4 regions of the Streptomyces vilmorinianum genome follow, and region 4 is predicted to be linked to each of the others. Evidence: riboswitches for the same ligand, from Rfam matches in the RefSeq annotation. Region 4 holds a riboswitch; each other region holds the start of a gene.

What was found. Region 4 has a riboswitch for cyclic di-AMP ahead of FDM97_RS34470 (M23 family metallopeptidase). Riboswitches for the same ligand answer to the same signal wherever they lie in the genome.
Region 1: linked by a shared signal. The riboswitch ahead of FDM97_RS25745 (M23 family metallopeptidase) and the one ahead of FDM97_RS34470 (M23 family metallopeptidase) in region 4 are both predicted to bind cyclic di-AMP.
Region 2: linked by a shared signal. The riboswitch ahead of FDM97_RS17795 (transglycosylase SLT domain-containing protein) and the one ahead of FDM97_RS34470 (M23 family metallopeptidase) in region 4 are both predicted to bind cyclic di-AMP.
Region 3: linked by a shared signal. The riboswitch ahead of FDM97_RS13935 (C40 family peptidase) and the one ahead of FDM97_RS34470 (M23 family metallopeptidase) in region 4 are both predicted to bind cyclic di-AMP.

Annotation. Positions count from the first base shown of each region.
Region 1 is NZ_CP040244.1:5,543,571-5,548,370, reverse strand. It holds gene FDM97_RS25750 (M16 family metallopeptidase) at 1-1,093, shown strand, start outside; cyclic di-AMP (ydaO/yuaA leader) riboswitch at 1,305-1,471, shown strand; gene FDM97_RS25745 (M23 family metallopeptidase) at 1,485-2,255, shown strand; gene FDM97_RS25740 (GntR family transcriptional regulator) at 2,453-3,145, shown strand; gene FDM97_RS25735 (HPr family phosphocarrier protein) at 3,304-3,585, opposite strand; gene FDM97_RS25730 (GNAT family N-acetyltransferase) at 3,760-4,800, shown strand, end outside.
Region 2 is NZ_CP040244.1:3,771,018-3,775,817, forward strand. It holds gene FDM97_RS17785 (phosphoribosyltransferase family protein) at 1-180, shown strand, start outside; gene FDM97_RS17790 (hypothetical protein) at 184-1,356, opposite strand; gene FDM97_RS17795 (transglycosylase SLT domain-containing protein) at 1,546-2,412, opposite strand; cyclic di-AMP (ydaO/yuaA leader) riboswitch at 2,415-2,572, opposite strand; gene FDM97_RS17800 (phosphocholine-specific phospholipase C) at 2,875-4,800, opposite strand, start outside.
Region 3 is NZ_CP040244.1:2,968,069-2,972,868, reverse strand. It holds gene FDM97_RS13945 (ClpP family protease) at 1-574, shown strand, start outside; gene FDM97_RS13940 (hypothetical protein) at 582-887, shown strand; cyclic di-AMP (ydaO/yuaA leader) riboswitch at 1,227-1,399, shown strand; gene FDM97_RS13935 (C40 family peptidase) at 1,403-1,879, shown strand; gene FDM97_RS13930 (LysE family translocator) at 1,949-2,617, opposite strand; gene FDM97_RS13925 (LysR family transcriptional regulator) at 2,690-3,616, shown strand; gene FDM97_RS13920 (phosphatidate cytidylyltransferase) at 3,975-4,778, opposite strand; gene FDM97_RS13915 (pyridoxal phosphate-dependent aminotransferase) at 4,775-4,800, opposite strand, start outside.
Region 4 is NZ_CP040244.1:7,409,227-7,414,026, reverse strand. It holds gene FDM97_RS34480 (MFS transporter) at 1-87, shown strand, start outside; gene FDM97_RS34475 (PP2C family protein-serine/threonine phosphatase) at 223-1,428, shown strand; cyclic di-AMP (ydaO/yuaA leader) riboswitch at 1,649-1,796, shown strand; gene FDM97_RS34470 (M23 family metallopeptidase) at 1,808-2,908, shown strand; gene FDM97_RS34465 (PrsW family intramembrane metalloprotease) at 3,138-4,451, opposite strand; gene trmB (tRNA (guanosine(46)-N7)-methyltransferase TrmB) at 4,496-4,800, opposite strand, start outside.

The sequences.
Region 1 (4,800 bases), 1.9 Mb from region 4:
GCTCGACGCGCACGCCGACCACCCGGGCGTACGGGTCTCCCTGGAGGTCCCCGTCTCCCGGCTGCCCAAGGCGCTCGGCCTCCTCGCCGAGGCCCTGATCGCGCCGGCCTTCCTCGACACCGAGGTCGAGCGCCTGGTGCGCAACCGGCTCGACGAGATCCCGCACGAGACGGCCAACCCGGCCCGCCGGGCGGCCAAGCAGCTCTCCAAGGAGCTCTTCCCGGCCACCTCCCGTATGTCCCGGCCGCGCCAGGGCACCGAGGAGACGGTGGAGGCGATCGACGCCGCGGCCGTGCGCGCGTTCTACGAGGCGTACGTCCGGCCCTCCACGGCCACCGCCGTGGTCGTCGGCGACCTGACCGACGTGGATCTGGACAAGGTCCTCGACGAGACGCTGGGCGTCTGGACGGGGAACGCCGCCGAGCCGCGCCCCGTCCCGCCGATCACGGCCGACGACACGGGCCGCGTCGTCATCGTGGACCGCCCGGGCGCCGTCCAGACCCAGCTGCTGATCGGCCGCGTCGGCGCCGACCGGCACGACCGCGTCTGGCCGGCGCAGGTCCTCGGCACGTACTGCCTCGGTGGCACGCTCACCTCCCGCCTGGACCGCGTCCTGCGCGAGGAGAAGGGCTACACGTACGGTGTCCGGGCCTTCGGTCAGGTGCTGCGCTCGGACGGCAAGGGACACGGTGCCTCGATGCTCGCCATCAGCGGCTCCGTCGACACGCCCAACACCGGCCCGGCGCTCGACGATCTGTGGAAGGTGCTGCGCACCCTCGCCGCGGAGGGTCTGACGGACGCGGAGCGCGACGTGGCCGTGCAGAACCTGGTGGGTGTGGCTCCGCTGAAGTACGAGACCGCGGCCTCCGTCGCCGGGACGCTCGCCGACCAGGTCGAGCAGCACCTCCCGGACGATTTCCAGGCGCAGTTGTACGCGCGCCTGGCCGAGACCGGCACGGTGGAGGCGACGGCGGCCGTCGTCAACGCCTTCCCAGTGGACCGCCTGGTCACCGTGCTCGTCGGTGACGCCGCCCAGATCGAGGAGCCGGTGCGCGCCCTCGGTATCGGTGAAGTCACCGTCGTCACAGGCTGATCGAGCCGGATCGAGCCGGATCGAGCCGGTTCCGAGGACCCCGACGTCACTGTACGTCGGGGTCCTCCCCTTTGTCCGGATTGCAGCAGAGGGTGGCCGTATGCCCTGTGGCATGTCTTACAAACGGGCGTGTCTGTTTGGTGATTGAAAGACGATCCGCTTAGCGTCGGTCCGGCTGTTCGCCAGTTGCACCCGCCGCACCCGCGGCATCGGACAGTCATCGCCGAGTCCCCGTCAGGCGCGAGCCTGGGGAGCCGGGGACCCACACGAAGTCCCTGGGGTGAATCGGACGCCTTCGCACCGCGTGCGGAGGGGCCCGTAGGAGACCTTCCTGCTCCGAACCCGTCAGCTAACCCGGTAGGCGAGAAGGAAGGAAAGGATCAGCCACTACATGGCGTTCACCCGTGCCACCGGGAAGCATCGTGGTCCGAGCCGTCTGACGCGCCGCAGCGCGGGGCTCGCCGGCGTGGCGACGCTCGCCACCACCGGCGTCATCGGAACCCTCGCCTCCCCGGCGTTCGCCGCCGACACGGACGCTCCCTCCCTCGAGGACACCGGCCTGACCCAGGTCGTCGCCGCCGACTCCCTCGCGAAGACCATCGACGCCCAGGCCGCCGCGCAGGAGCGCGAGGCCGTCGAGGCCCTGGAGCGCGCCAAGGCCGCGGCCGAGGCCAAGCGCAAGGCCGAGGCCCGCGCCAAGGAGATCCGCGCCGCCAAGGAGCGCGCCGCCCGTGAGGCCGAGCGCAAGCGTCTGAACTCCTTCCAGCTTCCCGTGGCCGGCTCGTACGTGACCACCGGCTACAAGGCCGGCGGCTCGCTCTGGTCCTCCGGCAGCCACTCCGGCGTCGACTTCCGCGCGGCCTACGGCAGCACGGTCGTCTCCGTCGGCTCCGGCACCGTCGTCGAGGCCGGCTGGGGCGGCGCCTACGGCAACAACATCGTCATCCGGATGAACGACGGCACGTACACCCAGTACGGCCACCTGTCGGCCATCAGTGTCTCGGTCGGACAGTCCGTCACCCCGGGCCAGCAGATCGGCATCTCGGGCTCGACCGGCAACTCGACCGGCCCGCACCTCCACTTCGAGGCGCGCACCAGCGCCGAGTACGGCTCCGACATCAACCCGGTCGCGTACCTGCGCGCCCGCGGCGTGAACGTCTGATCCACGCCCCACCCGCGTCAGAAAAGCCCCGGCTCGTACTGAGCCGGGGCTTTTCGCTGGCCAAAAGATATCCATGGATCTCCGGTAGCCATCGGAAATGTCTCTCCGCTGCAATAGAGTCACCGAAGAGTCGGCGAGGAGCCGGCGAACAGGCGTCAATCGGATGGGTTTCGCGCGGATTAAGGCGGAGGTCGAACATGCGCATTCCCGCGCACTCGGTATGCACGGCGATCCGGGACGACATCGTCTCCGGAGCCTTCGAGCGCGGCAGCCGGCTGACCGAGGAGCAGCTGGCCCGCCGCTACGGAGTCTCCCGCGTCCCGGTCCGCGAGGCCCTGCGCACGCTGGAGTCGGAGGGCTTCGTGATCACCCGCCGCCACGCGGGCGCCCATGTCGCCGAGCCGACCGAGCAGGAGGCGGCCGACCTGCTCGACGTACGGGCGCTCCTCGAGCCGCTCGGAGCCGCGCGCGCCGCCCAGCGTCGTACCGAGGCCCATCTCAAGGTGCTGCGTGGCCTGGTCAGGCTGGGTCAGGAACGGGCCAGACGCGGCCAGGGCGAGGATCTGCGCTCGCTCGGCAGCTGGTTCCACGAGACCCTGGCCCAGGCCTCGGGCAGCCCGGCGCTCACGGCCCTGCTCACCCAGCTGCGGCACAAGATCGCCTGGATGTACACGGTCGAGACCCCCGCCCAGCCCGTGGAGGCGTGGGCCGAGCACGGGGCGATCGTGGACGCGGTGGCGCGGGGCGACGCCGAACGCGCCCGTACGCTCACCGCCCTGCACGCCGAGCGCTCCCTGGTCCTGCACCGGCTGAAACGGCCGGAACGCCCGGAACGCGGCCGTGTGAGGGCTTCGCAACACGTCGTAAACACGGCGAGCATCCGGAATTAACGAGCACGCCGTATACAAAGAGGGAGCAATTCGGCGGGCGGAATTCGTGCTGCGCCGAATTCCGATGGACTGTGCTCTTACTGGAAAGCGGAGAAAACGAAGGAGCCGCACCCGCCGGAATTCCGGCCGGTGCGGCTCCTTCGTGTGTGGTCCTTGGGTCAGACGGTCTCGGGGAGCTCCTCGAGCCCCTCGGCGACCAGTCGCGCCAGACGGTCCAGAGCGGCCTCGGCGCCGTCGGCGTCCGAAGCGAGCACGATCTCCTCGCCGCCCTGCGCGCCCAGGCCGAGCACCGCGAGCATCGACGCGGCGTTGACCGGGTTGCCGTCGGCCTTGGCGATCGTCACGGGGACGCCGGAGGCCGTGGCAGCACGGACGAAGATGGAGGCGGGGCGGGCGTGAAGGCCCTCGGCCCAGCCGACATTGACGCGGCGCTCAGCCATGGTGTTGCCCTTCAAAGTCTCAGCGGTTGTCTAGACCAGTCTCTCACGGGTTGCGAGGTGCTCGTAGCCGACCTCCGGCCCCGGCGGGACGGCCGTTCGGCCCTCCTACCTTGCATGGCGCACACAGCGTGCGCGACCGGTGCCACTGTCGTATCCCGGCCGTACGCTTGCCCCATGCAGAGCGCGTCGGAACAGCCTGAACACGCATACCCCGACCACTGGGAAGCGGATGTGGTCCTCCGTGACGGCGGCACCGCGCGCATCAGGCCCATCACCGTTGATGACGCCGACCGACTGGTCAGCTTCTACGAGCAGGTCTCGGACGAGTCGAAGTACTACCGCTTCTTCGCGCCCTACCCGCGCCTCTCCGCCAAGGACGTCCACCGCTTCACCCATCACGACTTTGTGGACAGGGTGGGACTCGCGGCGACCGTCGGCGGAGAGTTCATCGCCACCGTACGCTACGACCGCATCGACGCCCAAGGCATGCCCGCCAGCGCTCCCGCCGACGAGGCCGAGGTCGCCTTCCTGGTCCAGGACGCCCACCAGGGGCGGGGCGTGGCGTCCGCACTGCTCGAACACATCGCGGCGGTGGCGCGGGAGCGGGACATCAGACGGTTCGCGGCGGAGGTGCTGCCCGCGAACACGAAGATGATCAAGGTCTTCACGGACGCCGGGTACACCCAGAAGCGCAGTTTCGAGGACGGCTCCGTGCGGCTCCATCTCGACCTGGAGCCCACCGACCGCTCGCTCGCCGTGCAGCGCGCGCGGGAGCAGCGGGCCGAGGCCCGCTCGGTGCAGCGCCTCCTCGCACCCGGCTCGGTCGCCGTCATCGGCGCCGGGCGCACCCCGGGCGGGGTCGGCCGTACGGTGCTGCGCAACCTCCTGGACTCCGGCTACACCGGGCGTACGTACGCGGTGAACCGCGCCCTCGCGGAGGGGACCGGCTCCCTCGACGGGGTGCCGGCCTTCCGCTCCGTCGGGGACATCGGCGAGCCGGTGGACCTGGCGGTGGTGGCCGTCCCGGCCGACCGGGTGCCGGAGGCGGTCGCCGACTGCGGAGAGCACGGGGTGCAGGGCCTGGTCGTGCTCTCGGCGGGCTACGCGGAGAGCGGGGCGGAGGGGCGGGACCGGCAGCGCGAACTGGTACGGCAGGCCCGCTCGTACGGGATGCGGATCATCGGGCCCAACGCCTTCGGGATCATCAACACCTCG
Region 2 (4,800 bases), 3.6 Mb from region 4:
CTCCTCCTCGTGGGGAGCCTCGACACCCTCGTCATCGACCTCAACGAACAGGCCCAGCGTCAGCTCCGCTGCGAAAGCCAGCTGGTGATCGTCCCGGGCGCCAGTCACCTCTTCGAGGAGCCCGGCACGCTGGAACAGGTCGGCGAACACGCCGCGGCCTGGTTCACCGACCACTTCTGACGGCTACGGCACGTACGCCTGGCGGCTCGCGCACGTCCAGATCACCGGGTGGGCGACCCACGACGCGTCCACGGCGACACCGCCGACCCGGTCGTCGTCGAAGACCGCGCGGGCCCGGGCGTCGCGATCGGCCGTGAGCGAGGGGAGGGCGAGGAGCGGGCCGTGTCCCGGCCACAACTGCGCCTGGTACGGCGGGACCGGGGTGTCCTCCGCGTGCGTCATGGCGGCCCCGACCGAGACACCGGTCGTGGGGCTGATCGCCTCGAACGTGCCCTCCTGGCGACCGGCGAGGACGCCGGGGGAGGAGCCGTGGTCCTCGTACGGGGGCGCCCAGACCCACGGCTTGTGGTCCGGGTCGAACCGGTCGGTGACCGAGACGTACCCCGTCACCCGGCCCGCGTCGTCGATGCCCTCCGCGAGGTTGTGGACCAGCCACTCCGCGCGGGCGACGGGCAGGGCGCGTGCCGGGCCGCCGTCCGCCGGCCACAGGACCGGGAAGGAACTCCAGGTGAAGCCGTCGGGACCGTCGTACGACTGCTCGGCCGCGCCGATCACGTCTCCGCGCGTGTTGATCCCGGTGATCCGCTTCACGCTCGTGCCCGGACCGGCGTCCGGCGGCAGCGGCAGCGTGCGCGCCACCTGTCCGCCCCGCCACTGCTTCGCCGTCCCGTCGGCGTCCACGGCCGCGACGATCCCGGCGTCGTTCACATCGACGTCGTACGCGCCCGGCGCCCCGCCCTCGGCGAGCAGCCGCACCGAGGTCGCCCCCGGGCGGTAGGTGAACAGAGCGGTCGCGCGGTCCGACCGCCGGCTCACCCAACCGGCCATGAGACCTTGCCGGTTGACGGCTCGGACGACCCCCTCGTCATACCCCTCGGGCATCGGCACCCGATGGAGCCGCTCACCCGTCCAGTACACGGGCAGGCTCCCGCTGGCACCCACGGCGAGGCCGCGCGGTCCCAGATCGTGCACGCCCTCGGTGGTGAAGCTGCCGCCGGCGGGCGGGAGCGAGGGCAGGGCCCGCGGGCCCGACGCGCAGGCTTCGGTGCCGGGCGCGAGGTCGGCGGCGGTCCCGGCCGCGGTCTCGGCCGCGGACTCGGCCGCGGCGGGACCGGCCGCCGTCAGCAGACCGGCGAGTGCGGCGGCCGCCGCGGACACGGCAAGGGCTCTCTTCATCGCTGTTCCCCCCTGGGACGGGATCCGCGCTCCCCGGCCGCGGATCATCAGGCGCCCATCCTGCCCGCCACGATCGCACCATGGGACGGAATACCCCATACCGCTTGGGGCGCGACGGCGAAGGCCCCGGCCCCGGCCCGCAAGGGGCCAGGGCCGGGGCCTTCAGCCTGCGTCGATGCCCGCCGAGGGTCAGTACGGCCCGTTGACGTTGTCGATGGAGCCGTAGCGGTCCGCGGCGTAGTTGCACGCGGCGGTGATGTTGGCGACCGGGTCGAAGAGGTCCATCGAGGTGCCGGGCACGTGATAGGCGAGGAAGGTCGGCTCGATCACCTGCAGGAGGCCCTTGGAGGGGGTGCCCTTCGCGGCGTTGGAGTCCCAGAGGTTGATGGCCTGCGGGTTGCCGGAGGACTCGCGCATGATGTTGCGGTGGATCCCGTCGTACGTACCGGGAATGCCGTACTTCGCCATGACGTCCAGCGACTCCCGGATCCAGCCGTCGAGGTTGTTGGCGTAGCTCTTGGCGGCGGCGGCCGGAGCGGCGGCGGCCGGGGCGGCCTTCGCCGGGGCCTTCTGGGTGGCCGGGACGCTCCGCTGCTGCGAGCGGTCCGCGCGGTCCGTGGCGTCGGTGCGCTTGGTGGTCGAGGACTTCGGCTTCGGAGCGGTGGCGGATTTCCCGCGAAGCGTCAGTTCGAGTCCGGGATGGATAAGTGACGGATTGTCACCGACAGCGCTGCGATTGGCCTGGTACAAGGCCTTCCAGCCACCCCGCACACCTTGCTCGTGAGCGATCAAGGAAAGGGAGTCGCCCCGGGTGACCGTGTAGGTCTTGGGAGCGGAATTCGGTGCGACGGTCACCGATTCCGCGATCTTCGCCGAGACGCCGGCGGCGGTCTTCTCGACGGTCGCGATCTCGGGAGCCTTGTGGGGCGTGGCGTGCGCGGTGCCGGCCGTGGCGACCAGGGGGAGCGCCAGTGCGGCGCCACCTGTACCGGCCAGGGCGATACCGCGGCTGAGGGGACGTCGCTTGGGGCGCCGGTGCTTACCGTGTGCGGGCATGACAGATTCCTCTCCGGCGCCTGCGGGGTGAGCTGTCGGGTTCGGGCTGGAGATGCCCGGCCGCACGCATGCGACTTCACCCCGAGCCGCTCCGGGAATCCGGACCGGCGAAAAGTGGGTCCCCCGCTCCTGCCTACGGGTGAATGGTCGGTCTTTTCGGGCGGTGGCAGGATTCGGCGATCCGCCCGAGTGGAGGTGACCGTAGGCGAGAAATGTCGGCCGAAACAAGATGCCGAGTCCGTGGGTAATTCCCGGGGGATTTTCGCGCGGCGCCGAGTGCGCCGAACTTCCTTGAGGCGCAAGGGGAGGGGCGCGGCGGGAGGGCGCCGTCACCCTGCGGCGTGATTCATCTCACCCGGCGAGAAAATCGGTCATTCCGGGAAATTCCGCTGCGCCGATAAAAGGGATACAAGGAGCTGAAAAGGCCACTTGTATCCCTTTTGGTCGGTACGTGGGTGTACGTCAGCCCGTGACGCTCGGGGCGCCCGTCTCGATGTGGCCGGTGTAGCGGCGCGACCACGTGCCGTCGATGTCGGCGAGGACCGTGAAGTCGTACCAGCCGTTGTGGTAGGCCACCGCGTTGAAGAAGTCCTCGCGGGAGGAGTTCGCCGCGACCGTGTACGTCCACGGCCCGTCCGTGCGGTAGGCGTTCGACCGGATGGTGAAGGTCACCGGCGAGGCGGAGGTGTTGGTCATCGTGAAGTAGAGGGCCGTCTTCCCGGTGCCCGGCTCGGTCGCGAAGCGGGCCGCGACCTCGATGGCCTTCCCCGCCTTGGAGGCGTCGCCGATGAAGCGGCGCAGGAAGCGGTTGGGGCCCATCATCGAGATGTCGTACTTGCCGGACCCCGAGCCCGTCCCGATGTTGAAGTAGTCCGTGGACGTCGCGCCCGGGTCGACGGTGTACTGCCAGGCCGCCGTGTCTCGGTACTGGTGCGGGTGGATCGCGAAGTGGGCGGCCCGCTTCGCCTGGGCGCCCTGGTTGGTCATCGAGAACCAGGCGAGGATCTTCCCGGCCGCCCCGAACTCGAACCGGTCGAGATTGCCGTTGACCTGGTACGGCACGGCGCGCGCCGGGCGGGTGCCGGCCTCCTGCGCGGGCAGGGCGTTGTCCTGGGGCACCGGGTTGGGCAGCGGGGCGCAGGTGGACTGCCCGATGACCTCGGCCGTGGAGGGGAGGCCGGAGGGAACACCGTAGACGGGGCGGGCGAAGTCGAAGACGCCGGTCAGGTCGCCGGTGACCTTCCGTCGCCACGCGCTGATGTTCGGGCAGGTGGCGGGGGTGCCGAGGGCGGCCGTCCAGGTCTCCATGAAGCGCAGGACGGAGGTGTGGTCGAAGACCTCGGAGCTGACCCAGCCGCCGCGCGTCCACGGGGACATGACCACCATCGGGACACGGAAGCCGAGACCGATCGGCACCCCGTCGAGATACTCGCCCGGCGTGCCGGGCGGCGCGACCGGCGGCGGGACGTGGTCGAAGAAGCCGTCGTTCTCGTCGTAGTTGAGGAAGAGGACCGTCGCGTCGAAGACCTCGGGGTTCGCCGCCAGCGCGCGGTAGACGAGGTCCACGAAGTGCGCGCCGTCGCCGGGCGGGGCGTACGGGTGCTCGGAGAAGGCCTCGCTGGCCACGACCCACGAGACCTGCGGCAGCGTCCCGGCGACGACGTCGGCGCGGATCGCGGCCGCGATGTCGTCGGGCGTCGAACCGGTGACCTTGGGCACCGATCCCATGCCCCGGTCGTACAGCGGGTCACCGGGCCGTGCGTCGGTGAACTTCCTGAAGTACGCGAGGCCGTTGTCGCCGTAGTTGTCCTGCGCGTTCTGGTAGACCTTCCAGCTCACGCCGGCCCGCTGCAGCGCCTCCGCGTACGTCTCCCAGGTGAGCCCGGACTCCTCGCCGCCGTCCTTGCTGGAGGCGTCGATCCTTCCGCTCCACAGGAAGGTGCGGTTGGGGCCTGTGGCGCTGAGCGCCGAGCAGAAGTACGCGTCGCAGACGGTGTAGTTGTCGGCGAGGGCGTAGTGGAACGGGATGTCGCCGCGGTCGAGATAGCCGAGCGTACGGGTGTTGCCGACGCCGGTGACCCAGTTGTCCATCCGGCCCTTGTTCCAGGCCGCGTGCTGCGAGGTCCAGCTGTGCGGAAGGTCGCCGTTGCACTGGGCCAGGGTCTCGCCGTCGACGCCGCCCGCGGGCGGGGTGGCACTCAGCTTCCACGGGTACTGGCGGCCGCCCCAGTTGGGCTGGTTGAACGTACCCCAGCCGCCCGGGAGGTTGCCCGCGGCGCGGTCGCCGAAGCCGCGGACACCGCGCAGGCGGCCGAAGTAGTGGTCGAAGCTGCGGTTCTCCTGCATGAGGATCACCACGTGCCCGACGTCGGTGATGGTGCCGGTGGC
Region 3 (4,800 bases), 4.4 Mb from region 4:
CAGCCGGACCCTCGACCCGTACTCCAAGCTGCTCGAGGAGCGGATCGTCTTCCTCGGCACGCCGATCGACGAGACCTCGGCCAACGACGTCATCGCCCAGTTCCTGCACCTGGAGTACGCCGATCCGGACCGGGACATCTCGCTCTACATCAACTCCCCCGGCGGTTCGATCAGCGCGATGTCCGCGATCTACGACACGATGCAGGTCGTCACCTGTGACGTGGAGACCACCTGCCTCGGCCAGGCGGCGTCGACCGCCGCCGTGCTCCTCGCGGCCGGGGCGCCCGGCAAGCGGCTCGCGCTGCCCGGGGCCCGGGTGGTCCTTCAGCAACCCACGACCGACGAGCCGTTGCAGGGGCAGCCCAGCGATCTCGACATCCAGGCACGGGAGTTGCTCCGACTGCGCGCGATGCTGGCCGGGATGCTGGTCACCCACACCGGGCAGAACCGCGAGCGGATCGAGGCCGACATCGACCGGCTCACCGTCCTCGACGCGCCGGCCGCCGCCGCGTACGGCCTGGTGGATCACGTGATCCAGAACCGCGGGGCGTCCGGCGGCGCCGGGGCACGGTGAGCCGGAGATGGTTCCCGAGCTGCCGCCACTGCCCGCTCTGACGCGCGCCGAGGGCGAGTTCATCGACGCCTACCTCGAAGTCGTCGATCTCCTCGGCCGGATCAATCCATCCAGGACATCGCATACCTATGGGGCGCTGCGCGCGGCACAGGCCCTGGTGGGGCGCGCGACCGCGCTGCGCGACGCGCTGACGGTGATGCATATGCGGGGCGAGAGCGAGGTCCACGCGGAGACATTGGCCCGTGCGCTGCGCGTGTTGGACGGGGAGCGCCGCGCGGGGCGGGTCACCGTGCCCGACACACGCGCGAGTTGACATTTCCGCGTGTCGTGTCGACGTCCACTCGGGCCAGAGAAGCGGCAGAAACCCTCCCTCGTTCGGCGTAGTCGACGAATCGACTTATGTGCGGGGTGAGTTGCGCAACAGGTGTACACATCTGGCGGAATCGGACGTTCCACCCCTGGTGCGGGGCTCGTCGGCCAAACCTCCGACGATCACGAAACATGCCTGTCCACCCGAATGGATCAGTCGTGAGGAGCCTCACATAACGCCGTTTCGGCTCGGATTTCGCCCCGGGTGTGGGTCAAGATCCCTCACGACGACAAGCCCCCGCCACCGCGGCGGGGCGGTCCGGGCGGACGCCGAGTCCTGCCGCTGTCCCGGATGTCTGGTCGACAGGAGTGGATCGGCAGGAGTGGAGGACCCAATCAGTACGGGACGACCGAGCAGTGGGGCCGTTCCTCGGGGTGAAGCCGCAGCCGCGGCCGGGCAACTTCGCCAGTCCGAACCCGACAGGTCATCCTTCACAGGCGGCTGACGAAGGGTTGCGCATGACTGCGCAGATTCATGTCCCGTCCCTGCTGTCCCGGGCCGGAGCCGTCTCGGCTCTCACCCTCGCCGCCGTCGGCGGCACGATGCTGGCGCCAGGCGCCGCACCGGAGGCCCAGGCCGCGACCGCGTACGCCGGCAAGGCGCTGGACATCGCGGCATCGAAGAAGGGATCGCCCTACAAGTACGGAGCGGCCGGCCCGACCCGGTTCGACTGCTCGGGGCTCACGCTCTACTCGTACAAGAAGGCGGGCAAGTCGCTGCCCCGTACCGCGCAGCAGCAGTACAACCAGACCCGGCACATCGCGGCTTCCGGCCGGCAGAAGGGGGACCTGGTCTTCTTCCACTCCGGTGGGAGGGTCTATCACGTGGGCATCTACGCCGGGAACAACAAGATCTGGCACTCGCCCAAGAGCGGTTCCTGGGTGAAGCTCGACAAGATCTGGTCGTCCAAGGTGTATTACGGCAGGGTCCGATGATCCGCTGACCGATGCCCTGCCGGGCGGGGGTGCGGTGGCGCCGCCGCAGCTTCGCCCGGCGGCGTCGCCTCAACTCCCGGCGAGCGGAGCCGAGAGCAGCGAAAGCCCCAGGGCGGCGAGCGCGCCACCCGTCACCCCCTGCACGGTCCGGGCCGTCCGCGGCCGCCGCAGCCAGTGACCGAGCCGGTCCACCAGGAGCGCCACCAGCGGGAACCACAGCAGGGCGAGGACGACGACGATCGACGCGAGCAGCAGCGTACGTGGCAGGACGGCCGCGCCGTCCGGCACGAACTGCGGCAGCAGGCTCAGAAACAGCACGGGGGCCTTGGGGTTCAGGACGTTGGTCAGGAACCCCTGGCGCAGCGCCCGTCCGGCGACCCGCTCCCCCGCCCGCGTATCCGCCCGCGTATCCGCCCGCGTATCCGCCCGCGCATCCGCCTGCGCTCCGCCGCTCGCCCGCAGCGCACCGCCCAGCGCCCGCACGCCGAGGTAGAGGACGTACGCGCCACCGGCGATCTGCAGGGCCCGGTAGAGCACCGGTACGGCGATCAGCACCGCGGCGAGCCCCGCCACCGCCAGCGCGGTGTGCACCACGAGCCCGCCCGCCACACCGACGCCACAGGCCACTCCGGCCCGGCGCGAGGCGAGAGCACTGCGGACGACGACGGTGAAGTCCGCGCCCGGCATGGCCACCATGCCCGCCGCGACTCCGATGAAGGCGATCAGCTGTCCGTCCATGAGCCCAGCGTGCCCGCCGCGAGCCTTTAGGGTGTAGACACAATCTTCTGGGTCTGCCCAAAGGAATCCTTTATGCAGGATCTGGTGAGGCTCGCGGCGCTGGTGGCGGTGGCCGAGGACGGCTCGATCACCCGTGCCGCCGCCCGGCTCGGCTACACCCCGCCCGCGCTCTCCCAGCAGCTCGCCAAACTGGAGCGGGAGGCGGGCACCCCGCTGCTCGTCCGCCACCACCGCGGCACGCGCCTGACGGCTGCGGGCGAACTGCTCGTCACCCGGGCGCGCCGGGTCCTGGCCGAGATGGAGCGGGCCCGCCACGAGCTGGCGCAGCTCGCCGGCCTCTCCGGCGGGCGCCTTCGGGTCGGCACCTTCACCACCGTGGGCATCCATCTGCTGCCGCCGGTCCTGAGCGCGTTCCGCCGGGCCCACCCGGACGTGGAGTTGACGGTCGCCGAGTACGAGCCACCGGGCGGGGTCCATGCCGTGGCGTCGGGCGAGGTCGATCTGGCGCTCACCCATGCCTACGAACCGGCGGAACCGGCCCCGCTGCCGCCGGGGGTCGAGCTGGAGCCCCTGCTGGTCGAGGAGTTGGTGCTGGTCACGGCCCCGGGCCATCAGCTGGCGGAGGCTTCGGGCCGCCTGCCGATCGCGGAGCTCGCCGGCCGGCCGCTGATCAGCAGCGCCCCGGACCATCCGCCGCGGCGGGGCGTGGAGGGCGCGCTCGCCCGGGCCGGCGCGACCGCGTCGGTGGTCTGCCGTACGCCGGGCTACGCCCTGGTGTGCGCGCTGGTCAGCGCGGGGCTCGGGGTGGCGGTGGTGCCGGAGATGGTCGCCTCGATGGCGGTGTCGCCCCTGGGCGTACGGGCGTTGGAGCCGACGTCGTTCCGTCGCACGATCTCGGTGGCGCACCGCGGCGAGGAGTCGGGCCCGGCGGCGCGGTCTCTGCGGGCGCTGCTGCGCGGCGGATTCGGGAGGGTGCCCCCAGGCCGCCAGGCGCCCTAGGAGCTGTCCGGCCGATCACGTGGTGACGGCCATCGCCCCGCAGGAGAAGCCGACGCCGTAGGACAGGAGAAGGGCCCCGCGTTCGCGTCCTCGATCACCGCCTACTGGGCCGGGCGCGCCCAGCAGGGCGTTCCCGAGCTGCGCCGGTACCGGGAGCAGGCCCTGGAAGTGGGACGGCGTGGGAGGCCTACCGTCGCGGGTAGCCACACTCTGACCTCGCCCTGCTGTTCGGTATCGACCGCTCCACCGTCACCCGGGCGGCCGTCCGCCACGGGGCAGAGGTGACTCCCAGCGCAACCGGCCCGGCCCCACCCAGCCTCACGCTCGCCCCGTCACATGGCTCACCCCGCCCCGTGGCTCACTTCAGCACCAACAGCACCGCCAGAGCGACGAGGAGGGAGTCGATCCGGTCGAGGAGGCCGCCGGAGCCGGGCAGCCACCGGCCGGCGTCCTTGGCACGGGCGCCCCGCTTGACCATCGACTCCAGCAGGTCCCCGAGCGGGCCGCCGACCGCCACGGCCACCGCCGTCTGCCACGTCAGGGAGGACAGCACGGCCAGCGTGAGGAGACCGGCCGCGGCCCCGGCCAGCGTGCCGCTCCACCGCTTGGCGGGCGACAGCGGGGAGAGCCGGGGTCCGCCGAGACGGCGACCGGCCGCGTACGCGACGATGTCGGCGATCGACACGGCCACGAACAGCACGAGGCCGAGGGCGCCGGACGATACGAGGCCGGCCAGAGCGCCCAGCCACACGAGCCCCAGCAGGCCCGCCCCCAGGCGGCGGAGTCCGTGCTCCGCGTCGCCCGAGAGCAACGGCACCCCAGCGATCGCAAGCGCCCCGGCCGCTGCCACCCGGAGCACCTCCCCGGGGGCCAGCCAGGCGGTCAGGACGAGTCCGACGATCGCCGCGCCCAGCACCGCCCGGTCCACCGGCCCCAGCCGGAGCAGCCCGCCGAACTCCGCCACCGCGACCACGCCGACCACGGCCGCGAGCACCGCGATCCCCGGTGGACCCAGCCAGAACGCGGATGTCACCAGGGGCACTCCGAGCGCCCACACGCACCAGCGGACCATCAGCTCACGGCGCCGGGTCGCCGCCACCGCGACGCCCCCGACCGCCAGTGCCCCGCCGAGGTACGGCACGAGACCGGCGACCGTCGTCACCGGGAAGCCCGCCCCGGCGCGC
Region 4 (4,800 bases):
TGCGCGGCGGCGGTGGGCGCGCTGGGGCGGGGCGGCCGGCTGGGCGCGGGCACGGCGAGGGATACGGGCGCGGGCGCGCGGGGCTGAGGGGCGCGCGGGGCGGCCCACCGCGCGCGTCACCCACTCGGCCGAGCGAAGGTCGCCTCGCGGCGCGGCTCCCTTCACCCTGGGGAGGGCGCGGTACGGTCCGTCGCCGTGTACGGACCGGGCAGGAGAGCACTCGTGGGGCAGGGGCAGGGGCGGCGAGCGGCGGGCGGCGACAAGGGGAACGGGACCGGAAGCGGGAATGGGAACGGGAACGGGCGGCCGGGCCCGCGCGCCGAGCGGGCCCGCCGGTTCATCCGTGCCCTGCCCCCGCTCGTCATCGCCGGCGGTGTCGTCTTCGACCTCTCCACCCCGCCCACCTACACGGCGGCCCCGCTCTTCTCCGCCGCGCCGCTCATCGCCGCCCCGTTCTTCTCGACGCTGACGACCCTGCTGACGGGCATCGCCGCCGTCCTCGCCGGTGTCGGGCTGCACATCTACAACGACACCGTCACCGAGGTCCCGGCCCTCACCGAGACGCTCACCGTCGTCACCGTCTCCGCCCTCGCCCTCCTCATCAACCGGGTCGTCCAGCGCAGCGGCGAGCGGCTCGCCTCGGCCCGGGTGATCGCGGAGGCCGCCCAGAAGGCGGTCCTGCCCACGCCCGCCGAGCGGATCGGCGGGCTGCAGGTCGCGGCCCGCTACGAGGCCGCGCAGGCGGACGCGTTCATCGGCGGCGACCTGTTCGCCGTCCAGGACACGCCGTACGGGGTACGGCTCGTGGTCGGCGACGTCCGGGGCAAGGGGCTCGACGCGGTCGAGGCCGCCGCCGTCGTCCTCGGCGCGTTCCGGGAGGCGGCCGAGCAGGAGTCGACGCTGGAGGCCGTCGCGCAGCGGCTGGAGCGGGCGCTCGCCCGGGAGGGGACCCGCCGCGACGGCCTGGACGCCTTCGAGGGGTTCACCACCGCCGTCCTGGCCGAGATCCCGCGCGGCGACGGGCTCGTACGGGTGGTCAACCGCGGCCACCCCGAGCCGCTGCTGCTGTACGCGGACGGGGGCCTGGAGCTCCTGGAGCCGAGCGAGCCGGCGCTGCCGCTCGGCATGGGCGAGCTGGCCGCGTGGCCGGACCGGGCCGACGAGACGCCGTACCCGCCGGGCGCCACGCTGCTCCTCTACACCGACGGGCTCTCCGAGGCGCGCGACGCCGAGGGCACCTTCTACGATCCCGGCGAGCGGCTCTCGGGGCGGATCTTCCCCGGGCCCGAGGAGCTCCTCGACGCGCTCGTCGACGACGTCCGCCGGTACACGGGCGGGGGTTCGACGGACGACATGGCGCTGCTCGCGGTGAGCCGGCCGGCGGCGGGGCAGCCGCCGCGGCGCCGGACGATGCCCGTGGTGCCGTAGCCATCGTCACCATCTGTAGTGGAGGTATACCGCTCCGATAACAATTGATCCGCCGTCAGTTCTGGAGGGATGGAAAGGTCTGTACTGAAGCGGGATCAAATCGGGCTGTAGTGGCGCAATTTTGCGAATGATCAACGGGAACAGCTTGGAATCGGGCCCTCGTGTCTATTAACGTTCGATAACGCAGCGCGGTCGTCCCAGCCGTCGCAAGAGACGGCACCGTGCGCACGCGCCGAATCCTGAAAAGGAACCGGGGAACCACTACTTGGGGTGAATCGGGCACTTTCGCACCTGTGCGACAGCGCCCGTAGGAGACCTTCCTGCTCCGAACCCGTCAGCTAACCCGGTAGGCGAGAAGGAAGGAAAGGAGTACGCCTCCGTGGCGTCCAACACCCCTGCCGCCGAAGGTACTTTCGACGGGTTCAACGCGTTCGGTGCTTCGGGCGCCGCCGGGACGGATGACGACGCGACGGCGTGGGGTGAGTGGAACCCCACCGAGGACTCCCTTCGCCAGCAGGCCCGTTCCGGTGGCCGCCACCGGGTCGTGAAGCAGCGCTCGGGCTTCGCCCGCTCCTCCACCGTCCTCGGTGTCGGTGTCATCGCGGCCGTCGGCGCGGGAGGCATGGCCACCGCCAAGGACAAGCCCCCGGTCTCGATCTCCCTCCCCGACCTCAACCTTCCGGACGCCTCCGAACTGCCGGGCGTCGGCGAGCTCATCTCGGGCGAGGACGAGGACGCGAACGGCACGGGCTCCGGGACCAACAACCTGCAGCCGCTCACCGCCTCGCTCACGCTTCCGGCCGACGCGGCCGGGAAGTCCGACGGCGACTCCGCGTCGGCGGCCACCGCCGACGCCGGCGAGGCGCTGCGCGCCCGCATTCTCCAGCAGGCCGAGCAGCAGCAGGCCTCCGCCGACGCCGCCGAGAAGGCCGCGGCGGAGAAGGCGGCCGCCGAGAAGGCCGCGGCCGAGGCTGCGGCCCAGGCGGAAGCGGCCGAGCAGGCGGCGGCCGAGGCGAAGCGGAAGGCCGAGGAGGAGGCCGCGGCGAAGGCCGAGGCCGAGCGCCTGGCCAAGCTCGCCGCGAGCTACGCGCTGCCCACCTCCTCGTACACCCTCACCTCGACGTACGGCCAGTCCGGCTCCATGTGGTCCTCCGGCTACCACACCGGCCTCGACTTCGCGGCGCCCACCGGCACCCCGGTCAAGGCGGTGCACGGCGGCACGATCACGTCGGCGGGCTGGTCCGGCTCCTACGGCTACCGGATCGTCCTGGAGCTGGAGGACGGTACGGAGGTCTGGTACGCGCACCTGTCCTCGATGACGGCGAGCGTGGGCCAGACGGTGGGCACCGGCGACACGATCGGCCGCGTCGGCGCGACCGGCAACGTGACCGGCCCGCACCTGCACCTGGAGGTCCACACCCCGGGCGGCGACGGCATCGACCCGGCGGCCTGGCTGGCCGGCAAGGGCCTGTCGGTCTGAGTTCCCCCGCTGTGGGCCGGCTTGGCCCGGCTTGGCCCGCCGTGGCCCGCAGTGGCCCGGCTTGGCGTGGCCGACTTGGCATGGCCGCAGGGCCTGCCCGGCCCGGACCGCAGTCGATCCATGGCGCACACCCCTGACTCCGGCAGTCCTGTCGACACCCCCCCCGACGCCAGGGCTGCCGGACCGGCCTGCTCACCGCGGCCGCATGTCCAGCGGCGGCTAGCGGCGGCTAGCTGCGGTACGGGTTGTAGCCGCCGTAGTCCAGATACTGCGGCGGCGCCCACACCCGGCCGGTCGCCCGCGCCGCGTACGTCAGCGCGGGCGAGGCGACCGCCTTGCGCTGCCAGAGATGGTGGAGCAGCTCCTGCTCGCGCGCGGTGAAGTCCGGGCCGGCCGCGCCGCGCTGGGCGCGGTGGCGCAGAAAGGCCAGGGTCGTCGCGAACGCCTCGTACTCCCCGACCGTCGCGGCGGCCGGCCGCCCGTACGTGCGGGCGGCGAAGTCGCGGGCCATCGAGCGGGCCCGCATCGAGGAGAGCGCGAGCGGTTCGGCGGGCGAGAGCCAGCCGGCCGCCGCGTACGCCGGGAGCTGCCCGGATATCGTGCGCAGTTCCCGCTGCCGGCTCCATATCGCCAGCCAGGTCAGCAGGCCGAAGGCGGGCACCATGAACAGCCCGTACACGGCGATGAAGCCGAGCGGGCCGAAGGTCGTCGAGCCGTTCCACAGGGCGTGCATGCCCATGGCGAGGACGAGTCCGGCCACGGGGAACAGGATCCGCCGGACCCGCGCGCGGCGGGCGGCGAGCGCGGCGAAGCCGAAGCCGAGGCCGGTGAGCACGGTGAAGAGCGGATGCGCGAACGGCGACATCACGATGCGTACGAAGAAGGTGCCGGCGGTCACGGAGCCGAGACCGGACGAGCCGAACTCCTGGTCCTCGCCGAAGGCGTTGCCGAGGTAGAGGATGTTCTCGGTGAAGGCGAAGCCGGTGGCGGTGAAACCGGCGACGACGACTCCGTCGACCAGGCCGGTGAAGTCCCGTCTGCGGAAGAGGAAGAGCAGGAGAACCGCCGCCGCCTTCGCGCTCTCCTCGACGACGGGCGCGACGACGGTGGCGCCGAGGGTGTCGGCGGAAGCCGGGTCGGCGGTGGCGGTCGCGATCCAGCGGACCGCGAAGGAGTTGGCGAGGATCGCGACGAGCGCGGCGGCGAAGGCGCCCCAGGCGAAGGCGAAGATCAGATTCCGCCAGGGGCCCGGCTCGACGCGGTCGAGCCAGCGGAACGCGGCCATCAGCAGCGGGACGGGCAGGACGGCAAGGCCCAGTCCGACGAGGAAGCCCTCGGTGCCGGTCTGCTCCCGTACCAGCGCGAGGATCACCAGCGCGCAGAGCGCGAGCAGCGTGATCACGGCGACGGCCCGGACCACCTTGCTGCGCCAGAAGGCGCGACGAGGCCGGTAGCGCCAATGGGCGCGGTCCGGGACGCCCGCGAAGGCCGGCTCCTCGGTGTCCCGGGCCGGGACGGGGACGTCGTTCGACACGTTCGACACGTCAGCGACCCTAACGAGGAGGACTGACACCCCGCGAGGGAGTTCTACTTCCTGTGGAAAAGCAGGTCGTGCACGAGGTGGCCCTTGTCGAGACCCTGCCCCTCGAAGCGGGTGAGGGGGCGGAAGGCCGGGCGGGGCGCGTAGCCGCCGTCGGCCTGGGTGTTCTCGAAGTCGGGGTGCGCGGAGAGCACCTCGAGCATCTGCTCGGCGTACTCCTCCCAGTCCGTGGCGCAGTGCAGGACGGCACCGGGCTTCATCCGGGTCGCGAGGAGGGTGAGGAACTCGGGCTGGATGAGGCGCCGCTTGTGGTGGCGCTTCTTGGGCCAGGGGTCCGGGAAGTAGACGCGGC